One region of the Vallitalea guaymasensis genome, then DNA from elsewhere that is predicted to be linked to it. Evidence: a T-box and tRNA genes for the amino acid it is inferred to sense, from the RefSeq annotation. Region 1 holds a T-box; the other regions hold tRNA genes.
The links. A T-box is a leader RNA that pairs with one kind of tRNA and senses whether it is charged. The one in region 1 lies ahead of leuS (leucine--tRNA ligase), so its partner is inferred to be a tRNA-Leu.
Positions count from the first base shown of each region.

Region 1 (4,125 bases):
TGAGATATTTGGTCCAGTGTTAAAATTAGCAATCGGTATTTATTTGATTGTTAAAAACAGAAGATATAAAAATAAGCAAAATAATAATAAGTTGATTGATTAGTATAATCAACACTTTTAGTAAGGAGAAATAAAATATGAAATCATTAATCAGTAAGGGAAAAACATACAAATACAATTGCTTTGAATATGTTGATGAAGAAGATTTGGAGAATTCATTAATATATAAAGAAAATAATGAGTGTTTAATAGCATATAAAGTTTTGATAGATAAAATTCAGTTGTACTGGGCATGTAATTCTAGAGATAATATTATAAAAGAACTTAACAATTTCATAACCGAAATGAAAGGAAATAAAATATATGTAGAGTTTATACCAGAAGATTTTATAGAAGTGATGAATACAATAGGATTTAATATAGAAAGTGAATTTATAGATTTATGGTATAAGGATTTAACTAAATACATATGTAATAGCAGTACTAGTGTAGAGATAAGAGAATTAAAAGAATCCGAAACACAAAAAGCTAGTTTACTCACTAAGTCTTGCAAAGGATTATCTAGAGGTTTTAATGGAGAAGATGAAGAAATAATAAAAGAGTGGTATCAAACAGAAAACTCCAAAATATTCGTTGTAGAAAAAGATGATGAAATCATTGGGGTTGCATTAGTGAATCTGTATGGATTTGATAGTGAAAAAGGAACTGTGGTATGGATTAGATTATTGGCGGTAGACCCTAAGTATCAACATCAAGGTATAGGTAAATCTATGTTGAATTATTGCATTGAATGGGGTATAGAAAAGGGTGCTGTAAGGAGCTTTATAGCAACTGATGTGGAAAATTATAACGCTCTAAAATTATATGAAGGTATAGGATATGAAAGAAACGAGGGCAGAGGACAAATAAATATGGAAAACTAGTATTGTCATGATAAATCTATTTCCATAATTTGTTACTTAGTTAATTTCAATAAAGAGGGAGAGAAAAATGAAATATAGGAGAGTATTAAGTGTATCTATAGTATTAATGATATTATTAGTAATCAATACAGGATGCAATAATCAAAAACAAGTAAATGAGGGACAAACTGTAATTAATAATAATGAGAATCAGAAAACACAGAAAAAAATGATTGATGATCTTAAACAGCAGGTAGTAAAGTTTGAAGAAGAAAATAAAAAACTTAATGAACAAATTGATGCCATAGATAATGATAGTGTTAATCAGGATAAAGCTGAAAATAAAGATGGAGACCTCATATACAGGGAAGATAAATATCAAGATATTGTAGGGGTAAAATCTTATGAAAGTGATTGTTCATTAATGATGTTCCCATATTCTGATTCAGAAATCATTGGAACTAGTCCTAAAGAGGTCAGGGTTATATCAACTGGAACAAATAATTTAGATGAAAAATGGGCTCTTGTTGAAGATTTAGGTTCTATCACATGGAATAGATATGGTTATATTAAAATAGAAGGTTTATCTGACCAAGTAGAAGGTAAATTTGACTATGATTCTCTTGATGTAGAGATGAAAATTGGAGATATAAAAATCGGTGATATGAAAGAAAAAGTCATTTCACAATATGGAACTGATTATGCTGTCATAAAAGATGGTAATGGCTTTTTAATTGCCTATAATGATGAAGAAGGAAATGGTTTGGACATCACTTTGGACAGTAGACTATCAAGAGTAATGGGTGTAAGGACGAATAAAGAAGGATACCTTACTCAAGATGGTTTTGGTGTAGGGGATAATGCTCTAAAGGTTTGTAATCATTATAAAGCTATATATAAATATGATTTTACAGAAGCTTTATATTTTGACCTTGGTAATATGTACATGATGATGATTCAAATTGATACTGAAGAACTTAATGAGGCTAGTAAGATTACAAAAATTGATATTTTTCCAGATTGGAATGGAATATTCAATACAGATAATCAAGAATAATATTGTAATAAATGACTTATGGTAAAATTGATTTTCTTTCTATATTATGTCTTGATTTTCACCATTCAATATGTTATGATACGGTTAATTATATAATTATAATATACGATGAAGAGGATTAGTAGATATTTTATTGATTATAGAGAGCTGTTGGATGGTGTAAAACAGTATCAATATATATTGAACTCGCCTTGGAGTATCCTATCTGAAAATAAGTAAGTTAGGACGGTTACTTATCGTTACAAAGACAAAGGGTATTTCATAAGAATGTTAATACTTATGAGATAAAGTAGAGTGGTACCGCGAGAATATATCGTCTCTATGCATAATTGCATAGAGATTTTTTAATCTAAAAATGAAGTATTCTTGTTATGAGAGGTAATAAAGGAGGAAAAAGAAATGAGCGCTGTTTATAATCATAAACAAATAGAAACAAAATGGCGTAATATCTGGAAAGATAATCCAATCAATAAAGATGAAGAAGGCAAAGAAAAATATTATTGCCTAGACATGTTCCCATATCCATCAGGTAGTGGATTACATGTAGGACACTGGAGAGGTTATGTACTTAGTGATGTTTGGAGTAGATACAAAGTACTTCAAAATTATTATGTACTTCATCCAATGGGTTGGGATGCATTCGGTCTTCCAGCTGAAAACTATGCCATAAAGATGGGAATTCATCCATCAAAGGCTACAGCTACCAATGTAGAGAATTTCAAGAGACAATTAAAAGAAATCAGTGCAATCTATGATTGGACTAAAGAAGTTAATACAACAGACCCAAAATATTATAAATGGACTCAATGGATATTTGTAAAAATGTTCAAAGAAGGTTTAGCTTATGAAAAGCAAATGCCAATAAACTGGTGTCCAGACTGTAAAACAGGTCTTGCCAATGAAGAAGTAGTAAATGGTACTTGCGAAAGATGTGGTGCTGAAGTTACTAAGAAAAATCTACGTCAATGGATGCTTAAGATAACTGCATACGCTGAGAGATTACTTGATGACTTACAAAAGCTTGAATGGCCTGCTAAAGTTATCAAAATGCAAAGTGATTGGATTGGTAAATCCTACGGAGCAGAAATTGACTTTAAAGTTAATGGTATAGATGAGAGAATCAAGGTATTTACTACTAGACCTGATACATTATATGGTTCTACATTCATGGTTCTTGCTCCTGAACATGAAATGGTTAGTAAATTAGCTACTGAGGAACAAAAAGAAGAAGTAGAAAAATATGTGTTCAATACTTCTATGAAATCATCAGTTGATAGATTACAGGACAAAGAAAAAACTGGCGTATTTACTGGAAGTTATGCTGTTAATCCATTAAATGGTGCCAAGATTCCTATTTGGATTTCAGATTATGTATTGGCTGATTATGGTACAGGAGCGATAATGTGTGTTCCTGCACATGATGATAGAGACTTTGCTTTTGCTAAGAAATTTGATTTACCTATAATTCAAGTTATTGCAGAAGATGGAAAAGAGATAGAAGATCTACAAGAAGCTTATATTGGCGAAGGTGAAATGATTAATTCTGATGTATTCAATGGAATGAAATCATCCCAGTCAAAAGAAGCTATAGCTAATTATCTAGAAGAACATGAGATAGGTAAGAAAACAGTTAATTATAAATTAAGAGACTGGGTATTCTCAAGACAAAGATATTGGGGAGAACCAATCCCAATTATACATTGTGAAAAATGTGGAGCTGTTCCAGTTCCAGAGGATCAATTACCAGTAACTCTTCCTAATGTTGAATCATATGAGCCAACAGGAACTGGCGAATCACCACTTGCTGCAATAGACGAATGGGTTAATACTACTTGTCCAGTATGTGGCGGAAAAGCAAAAAGAGAAACTAATACAATGCCACAATGGGCAGGTTCATCATGGTATTTCTTAAGATACATTGATGTTAATAATGATAATGAATTAGTTTCTAAAGAAAAAGCAAAAGAATGGTTACCAGTTGATATGTATGTTGGTGGAATAGAGCATGCGGTACTTCACTTGTTATATGCAAGATTCTATACTAAATTCTTATATGATATAGGTGTAGTTGATTTTGAAGAACCATTCAAACGTCTTTTCAACCAAGGTATGATATGTAAAAATGGTGCTAAGATGAGTAAATCCAAAGGTAATGTAGTTTCACCA
Region 1 covers NZ_CP058561.1:100,694-104,818, reverse strand. The annotation lists gene HYG85_RS00505 (hypothetical protein) at 1-103, shown strand, start outside; gene HYG85_RS00500 (GNAT family N-acetyltransferase) at 138-923, shown strand; gene HYG85_RS00495 (hypothetical protein) at 991-1,959, shown strand; T-box leader at 2,059-2,283, shown strand; gene leuS (leucine--tRNA ligase) at 2,359-4,125, shown strand, end outside.

Region 2 (4,125 bases), 2.0 Mb from region 1:
GTGTTTATAATTAAAAGGAATATGTCCAATCTGAGAAGCAATACTGTCTTTGAATTCATGGGTTAATTTATAGTTTAAGAATCCTGATATTTGTAAATATTTATGAGTTTTCTTCCAATTCTCTGGTTCATAATCTTGTATCCAATGAGCATTACAGTTAAGACTAAAATTCTTAGCTGTTGTCATCATACCTACAGTCGTTATAGTTAACTTATGATATAGAGTCATATCTCTTGGCTTTTCAATCTTCCTCTGGTCCATCCATAGAATAGCAGGTCTTATGATTTCACCATTTTTACCAAGTAGAACACATGAATCTCTTTGTGTAGTTACAACTACTCTGTCAATTTCATTGAAGACATCTTTCTCATCTTCTTTGATCTGTCTACAAACCTCACATAAACTATTCCAATAAACATTTGGATCTTGTTCAGCCCAACCAGGCTCAACTGAGTAATAAGGGTTAAATTCTCTTTTTACTTTTACCAGTAATTTTCCGTTCTTATCAAAGATTAATCCCCTTAAACTCTGTGTACCACAATCAATTGCAAGTACATATTTTCCCATCCATAATTCCTCCCGTATCAATTACTTAGTTTTATTTTAACACAGGAATACCAGTAAAACCACTAATAAACAATATATATTTTATATGTATCTATAAACGTGAATTTATATTACACCTCCTATTAAGATAATATATGTTGACGATGTTCTAACGTCAGGTCATATAGTTGTCCGTATGTCGTCCTATTAATTTTATCATTTTTTATAAAATTATTCAAGATTATTATATGTTTCTACGAATGACTTTTAATTCACGCAAATAAATCATTTCAGAGTATTTAACCTTCTACCTTGTAACACTGATTTTTACTGGGTTTGTACACCACTGAAAATTTTTTTCAAAAAAAGTATTGACATTTTGATGAAATTACTATATAATTCATTTTGCTGTTCCTCGATAGCTCAATGGTAGAGCATTCGGCTGTTAACCGAAGGGTTGTAGGTTCGAGTCCCACTCGGGGAGTTGCTTTTAAATAATAGTTTTAAATCGTTTTGCGATCTGATTTCAAAACGGGGTGTGGCTCAGCTTGGCTAGAGCGCTTGATTTGGGTTCAAGAGGCCGCAGGTTCGAATCCTGTCACCCCGATTGTATGTGCCTGTAGCTCAGTAGGATAGAGCAGTGGCCTTCTAAGCCACGTGTCCGGGGTTCGAATCCCTGCAGGCACGCTCATTAAAAAATAATGAGCATTATACAAACATATTATTTACACTATGGGCCACTAGCTCAGTCGGCTAGAGCACTGGACTTTTAATCCAGGTGTCCCGGGTTCGAGTCCCGGGTGGCTCATTTTTTTCATCTAAAATTAGCAGTTGTGGCGGAATTGGCATACGCGCTAGACTAAGGATCTAGTGTCCGATAAGGACTTGGGGGTTCGAGTCCCCCCAACTGCATCAACGATTTTATCGCATTTATAAAGGCTATATCATTATGATATAACCTTTTTTTGATTACTTTTTATTTGGTCTAGTACGCTTAAGGCAAAAAAACGCCTGTTAATATTTTACATTAAAATATAAATTTTTTGATTTAGAATTAGTGTGCCTACTAAACAGTGCTTTAGTTCTTTATAGATTAATAGTCCTTATTGGTATCCATACTTCTACTGTGTTACTATTATCTGGGTAAACCTCTAATTGTGGTGCATTAACGATTTCATATTCTGTTGTTGGAAGCCATTCTGTAAAAATTCTTTTCCACAGTTTCTGAACTATATCTTTTGTCTCCTCTACCGATTTATACGTGTCTGAAAAAATAATCCATTTAGCCTTTGGTATTGTTACAATATCTAAGCCATTTGGTATTTTGGTATTACTTGGTTTAGTAGTATAAATGATATACTTATTTTTATAAGATCCGTCATTAGTAAAATCATAAATGGCTGCATTTAAATGCTTGTCACCAAAAGGTGTAATCCCAGCTATCTTACATATTTTTTCATATGTCCCATCTTGTAATAAATCTTTCCAGAACTTTGGAATTATCTCATATGAATCCTGTTTCATTCCAATTGTAATACTTTTACCAAATATTTCACACTCTTTTTTTTCTTCGATTCTGAACTTCATTGCTACATCTCCTTTTATTGAAATATGAAAGGATAAGCGAGAGTAGGCTTTTAATTGTACACCTTTTTTACGTGCTACCGAAGGTGTAACTCCATGCATTTTATGAAAAGCACGTGTAAATGAATCTGGAGATTCATAACCATATTTTAGAGCAATATCAATAATTTTCATATGACTATTCTCCAGTTCATAGGCTGCTAGTGTAAGCCTTCTTCTTCTGATATATTCAGAAAGTGGAATATCTAAAATAAAGGAAAACATCCTTTGAAAATGATATACAGAACAGCCAGTAGTTCTAGCTAAATGAATATAATCGATATCACTAGTAATATTGTCTTCAATATAGTCTATTGCATTATTCATTTTTTCTAGCCATTTCATTCACTTAACCTCCTTTCAATAAAAGAGTAACATTATTATTAGTTATTAACTCGACTTTTCATGCACAGTATTGTCGGCAAAAATATTCCAAATGTTTTTTACTAAAGATAGTGTTTAATTTTAACTTTTCGAGTATTATAGCAAAAATTATTTTCGTTATAGACTACTCTACTAAACAATACTTTAATCCTTATTATGGTTTTTTATTAATTTCCTAATTGTATTCTCAAAGCATCCAATTAAGCCTATTATTATACCTACTATTAAAAGAATAATACTCAGATAATAAGGAAATGTACTACCTAATTCTTGCATAGCATACATAAATTTTCCAGTAGGAGTTGTCCAACCATTTAAATTCATACATTGTATAGAAGTTGGAATATAAACAATTCCTAAAAGCATTACTCCAGCTAGTATCAATATTCCCCCAAAAACAACTTTTTTCATAAATACCTCCAAAATCAATCAAGATTAATTTGAATCTTTAACTTATTTTTTTTTTAATAATATCATTCATATAAGAATCTATATAGTAAGTTGACATTTAGTAAATATTAATCATTAAAAAACTAATACCAAACATGATAATCTTTTCTTAATATAATTGCTATTGATATAAATCTATGATAACTAATAATATACCTACAAGCAATCGTATGATATGTATTTAGTTAGCTTAATTAATATATCTTGGCATAATTGTAAACCAATATAATATAATAACAACCGTTTTAATAGTAACTGCCATAATTATTACTGATAAAATATTATTTTTTCTGTAGTTCCTAACAGTAGGCATATGTAATATTGCCATTACAATAATAATTAAAAAGTATACAATTAATAATAAATTACTCAATTTATTTTTTAAAGAGTTGTTCATATTTATTCACCTTATTTTAAATACTCTAAATTCTAACTTTAGTAACAGATAAATACCTATTAATATTAACGAATAATTTAATAATAAGTAATCAAAAAAGACCTACCTCAATAAGGAAGTAGGTCTACATTATACATTGTTTGTTACATAAGTAAAACCATACTTATACACACCTAATGGATATTTTTTTTGTCTTTTTTTAGAAAATTAATTAAAAGTGTGGCATTTTTTTCTGAGTTTAAATCCATATGAAAATGTCCAAGAATTTGTTTTAGCTCCAAATTATCTGGATTTACTAGTTCTGATTGTATCAACAAATCTTTATCTTCATAATCATATAAATAATTAATTGCTTCTTCTAGTTTTTTGTTCTTTTTATTATAAGTTGTTAATGCCATCATATTTCTTAAATAGGTTAAGCTATATAGTACTTGTTTATATTCTTCATTTGCTTCAATAGTTTCATTGTTCAGATTATTTAGAGCTGAAATTAATAGACCCATTTGCTGTTGAAACCGTTGATCAATTGATGATTGTAAATACTTATAGTTATCTACTTTATTGTAATACATAGTTCCAAGTCCTGCAATACAAATTAATAAAATTACAAGTAAAATATTTTTTTTCAATTTATTACCCTCCTTCACTGTAGCATATTTACAATAATTAAAAAAACTTTATCTATTCATATCATAAGACTTATAACTCTACTAAATTACTTGTTT
Region 2 covers NZ_CP058561.1:3,693,743-3,697,867, reverse strand. The annotation lists gene HYG85_RS15900 (FGGY-family carbohydrate kinase) at 1-567, opposite strand, end outside; tRNA gene HYG85_RS15895 (tRNA-Asn) at 959-1,030, shown strand; tRNA gene HYG85_RS15890 (tRNA-Pro) at 1,079-1,153, shown strand; tRNA gene HYG85_RS15885 (tRNA-Arg) at 1,160-1,233, shown strand; tRNA gene HYG85_RS15880 (tRNA-Lys) at 1,281-1,354, shown strand; tRNA gene HYG85_RS15875 (tRNA-Leu) at 1,374-1,458, shown strand; gene HYG85_RS15870 (AraC family transcriptional regulator) at 1,633-2,514, opposite strand; gene HYG85_RS15865 (hypothetical protein) at 2,698-2,964, opposite strand; gene HYG85_RS15860 (hypothetical protein) at 3,574-4,029, opposite strand.
Region 2: it has a tRNA-Leu gene. The T-box ahead of leuS (leucine--tRNA ligase) is inferred to sense a tRNA for this amino acid. The anticodon was not compared.

Region 3 (4,125 bases), 2.7 Mb from region 1:
CAAACTCCTACGGGAGGCAGCAGTGGGGAATATTGCACAATGGGGGAAACCCTGATGCAGCGACGCCGCGTGAAGGAAGAAGGTTTTCGGATCGTAAACTTCTATCAGCAGGGAAGATAGTGACAGTACCTGACTAAGAAGCCCCGGCTAACTACGTGCCAGCAGCCGCGGTAATACGTAGGGGGCAAGCGTTATCCGGATTTACTGGGTGTAAAGGGTGCGTAGGCGGCGAAGTAAGTCAGATGTGAAAGCCCGAGGCTCAACCTCGGGACTGCATTTGAAACTGCTTTGCTAGAGTGCAGGAGAGGAAAGCGGAATTCCTAGTGTAGCGGTGAAATGCGTAGATATTAGGAGGAACACCAGTGGCGAAGGCGGCTTTCTGGACTGTAACTGACGCTGAGGCACGAAAGCGTGGGGAGCGAACAGGATTAGATACCCTGGTAGTCCACGCCGTAAACGATGAATGCTAGGTGTCGGGGGTCGAACCTCGGTGCCGCAGCAAACGCATTAAGCATTCCACCTGGGGAGTACGATCGCAAGATTGAAACTCAAAGGAATTGACGGGGGCCCGCACAAGCGGTGGAGCATGTGGTTTAATTCGAAGCAACGCGAAGAACCTTACCAAATCTTGACATCCTTCTGACCGTTCCTTAATCGGAACTTTCCTTCGGGACAGAAGAGACAGGTGGTGCATGGTTGTCGTCAGCTCGTGTCGTGAGATGTTGGGTTAAGTCCCGCAACGAGCGCAACCCTTATCTTTAGTAGCCAGCAAGTTAAGTTGGGGACTCTAGAGAGACTGCCGGGGACAACTCGGAGGAAGGTGGGGATGACGTCAAATCATCATGCCCCTTATGATTTGGGCTACACACGTGCTACAATGGCGGTGACAAAGGGAAGCAAAATGGTGACATGGAGCAAATCCCAAAAAAGCCGTCCCAGTTCGGATTGTAGTCTGCAACTCGACTACATGAAGTTGGAATCGCTAGTAATCGCGAATCAGAATGTCGCGGTGAATACGTTCCCGGGCCTTGTACACACCGCCCGTCACACCATGGGAGTTGGAAGCGCCCGAAGCCAGTGACTCAACTGCAAAGAGAGAGCTGTCGAAGGTGAAGCCGATGACTAGGGTGAAGTCGTAACAAGGTAGCCGTATCGGAAGGTGCGGCTGGATCACCTCCTTTCTAAGGAAAATAAAGTGAAACTGAGGTTTCTACTTTATAAACAATTAAGGAAACTTGAGAGTTTAATATACTATTATTTAACTGCTGAGAAAATGTTTAAAAACTATTGACATTTTATAGAAATGTGATATTATATATCATGTTCTTATGGAGGGGTTCCCGAGTGGCCAAAGGGGGCAGACTGTAAATCTGTTGGCACCGCCTTCGAAGGTTCGAATCCTTCTCCCTCCATTAAAGATTTGACTTTGCTTAGCAGGCAAATTCTTACATTGTAAATATTTATTTGTTAGGCATAAGATTATTCTTTATGCCGGAGTGGCGGAACTGGCAGACGCACAGGACTTAAAATCCTGCGGTCCTTAAAGACCGTACCGGTTCGATTCCGGTCTCCGGCATTAAAATAAAAAAGTATTGACAAATGCTCTATTATCTGGTAAAATTGTTTTTGCTGATTCAGCCCAGATAGCTCAGTCGGTAGAGCAGAGGACTGAAAATCCTCGTGTCGGTGGTTCGATTCCGCCTCTGGGCATTGATCGAAACACTAACAAAAAAATAAAATATGCGGGTGTAGTTCAATGGTAGAACACCAGCCTTCCAAGCTGGATACGTGGGTTCGATTCCCATCACCCGCTTTTATGCGTGAGTGGCTCAGTGGTAGAGCATCGCCTTGCCAAGGCGAGGGTCGCGGGTTCGAATCCCGTCTCGCGCTTTTGTGTTCCAAAAAATTAATATTATGATGGGTAGTCGCCAAGCGGTAAGGCACTAGACTTTGACTCTAGTATGCGTAGGTTCGAATCCTGCCTACCCAGTTAAAAGATACGTAAGTATCTTTTTTTTGTGTGATAGGAAACTAGGACTTACAATATTATTAATACCATGCATATAATAATTGTAATAGACTGAAAGGGTGATAAAATGTACAAACCGCAAGTTTTTAATTTTAACACTGTGGATGGTATTACAAAAAAACAACTAGAAGAGCATTATGATCTATATGTAGGTTATATTAATAAATTTGGAGAAATAAATGATCTGCTTAAACAAAAAGACAGCTATGAAAATCCTAACTCAACATACAGCACATTAAGGAGCCTAAAAAAAGGTGAATCATATTCTTTGAATGGAATTATCCTCCATCAGCTGTATTTTGGTAATATAACAGGGCGTAAGTCTAAGATACATGGTAAGATACTGGATATGATAAATAGAGATTTCGGTTCTTATGATAATTTTGTAGAGATGTTTACTAATACAGGGTTAAGTATGAGAGGATGGGTAGTATTAATCCAAGGAGAATATAATGGAAAACTTCGTATAATAGGTCAAGACAGTCATGATGACGGAACTGTATATAATGGTAAACCAATCCTTGTTTTGGATGTATATGAACATGCTTATATGATTGATTTTGGTATCGACAGAAAAGAATATATTAAGGTATTCTTTGAGAATATTAATTGGGATGTTGTAAATAAAAGGTTAGAGGGAACTAAGATAGTTTCATATAGATAGATATATTTAATTCGACTTATATAGATTGAATCCAAGTTTTTTACATTCTATTATTATTATGCATGAATATAATTAGGTAAATATATATTTAGAGGTTGTATTATGTTAAGAAATGTATTTTTTATTCTTATCTTAACTGTCTTTGTATTCATAGCAGGAGGATGTAAAAAAGAAGTAGCCCAAGAAGTAGAAGCTAGATTTGTAATCAATGATGAAGTTATAGAAGATATAGTAGAGGGGTTATGGGTTGAAGTAGCTCTAAAAGAAGAAGGACATAAAGTTATTGTAAGAGAAAATAATGAAATAAAAAAAGAAATGATATGTTCAGGTGGAACAAAAGAAGAGCCTACTTTACTTGGAACTTTCAATTTAGAAAATAGAGGATTATGGTTTTACTCCGAAAGATTTAAAGAAGGAGCAAAATATTGGGTAAGGATTACAGAACAATATTTATTTCACGGTATTCCTAGAGATAAAGATTGGAATATAATAGAAGAAGAACAAGATAAGCTAGGTGGACCTGCAAGTCATGGATGTGTAAGGCTTGGAGAGGAAGATGCCCAGTGGTTCTATGAAAATGTTCCAGATGGAACTACAGTAATTATTCATGAATAGATTTAAAAATACCATGAAATATGTTAGTATTAATTAAAGTTATAGTTTAAGAACTGTTAAAATTGATAAAGATAAAAATAATAATATAAAAGTAATACTATTGTAAAATCTATATGATACAATGAAACAATATAAAAATAGTGCAAATGAACTAGTTGAAAGAACCTAATTATTTAGGGGGAAATGAAATTGAGAATAAACAAATATATAATTATCCTAATGGTTTTTATATGCTTTCTTCTAACAAGCTGTAAAAATGAAAAGAAAGTAGAAGTAACCATTGTGGATAGTGATACAACAAGTACAAAATCTGCTGACTTAGAAAGTACAATTTCAGATATTGATTTTAATGAATGGTTATACTTTGGGAATCCTGATGACAATTACAAGATATATAGAATGAAGACAGATGGTACTGGACTTACAAAAATAGCTGATGCCAGATTTGACGGAATAAGGAATCTAGAGAGCTGGATCTATTATATTGATACTAATGAAAAATATACTCCAGCAAAATTAGCACGTGTTAGTTGGGATGGTACAGGCAAAGAAATACTTTCAGAAGAGGATGTAAATGCTTTCTGCACAAGTGAAGATTATATATTCTATATATTTGAAAATAACATCTATAGAATTCAGAAAGATGGTTCCCTAAAAACTAAAATAGTATCTACAGAAAACCAAATCTATTCTGTAAAATATTATGGGGATACTGTTTTTTATAGTACTGACCAGGGATTATTCAGTATTGATAGTGATGGGAAAAATCCTATGCTGCTATTAGAAGGAAATTTCACTAATTTCAGCGTAAGCAATG
Region 3 covers NZ_CP058561.1:2,812,520-2,816,644, forward strand. The annotation lists rRNA gene HYG85_RS12450 (16S ribosomal RNA) at 1-1,181, shown strand, start outside; tRNA gene HYG85_RS12455 (tRNA-Tyr) at 1,331-1,412, shown strand; tRNA gene HYG85_RS12460 (tRNA-Leu) at 1,491-1,576, shown strand; tRNA gene HYG85_RS12465 (tRNA-Phe) at 1,638-1,710, shown strand; tRNA gene HYG85_RS12470 (tRNA-Gly) at 1,743-1,813, shown strand; tRNA gene HYG85_RS12475 (tRNA-Gly) at 1,819-1,890, shown strand; tRNA gene HYG85_RS12480 (tRNA-Gln) at 1,919-1,990, shown strand; gene HYG85_RS12485 (superoxide dismutase) at 2,097-2,693, shown strand; gene HYG85_RS12490 (L,D-transpeptidase) at 2,796-3,308, shown strand; gene HYG85_RS12495 (DUF5050 domain-containing protein) at 3,498-4,125, shown strand, end outside.
Region 3: it has a tRNA-Leu gene. The T-box ahead of leuS (leucine--tRNA ligase) is inferred to sense a tRNA for this amino acid. The anticodon was not compared.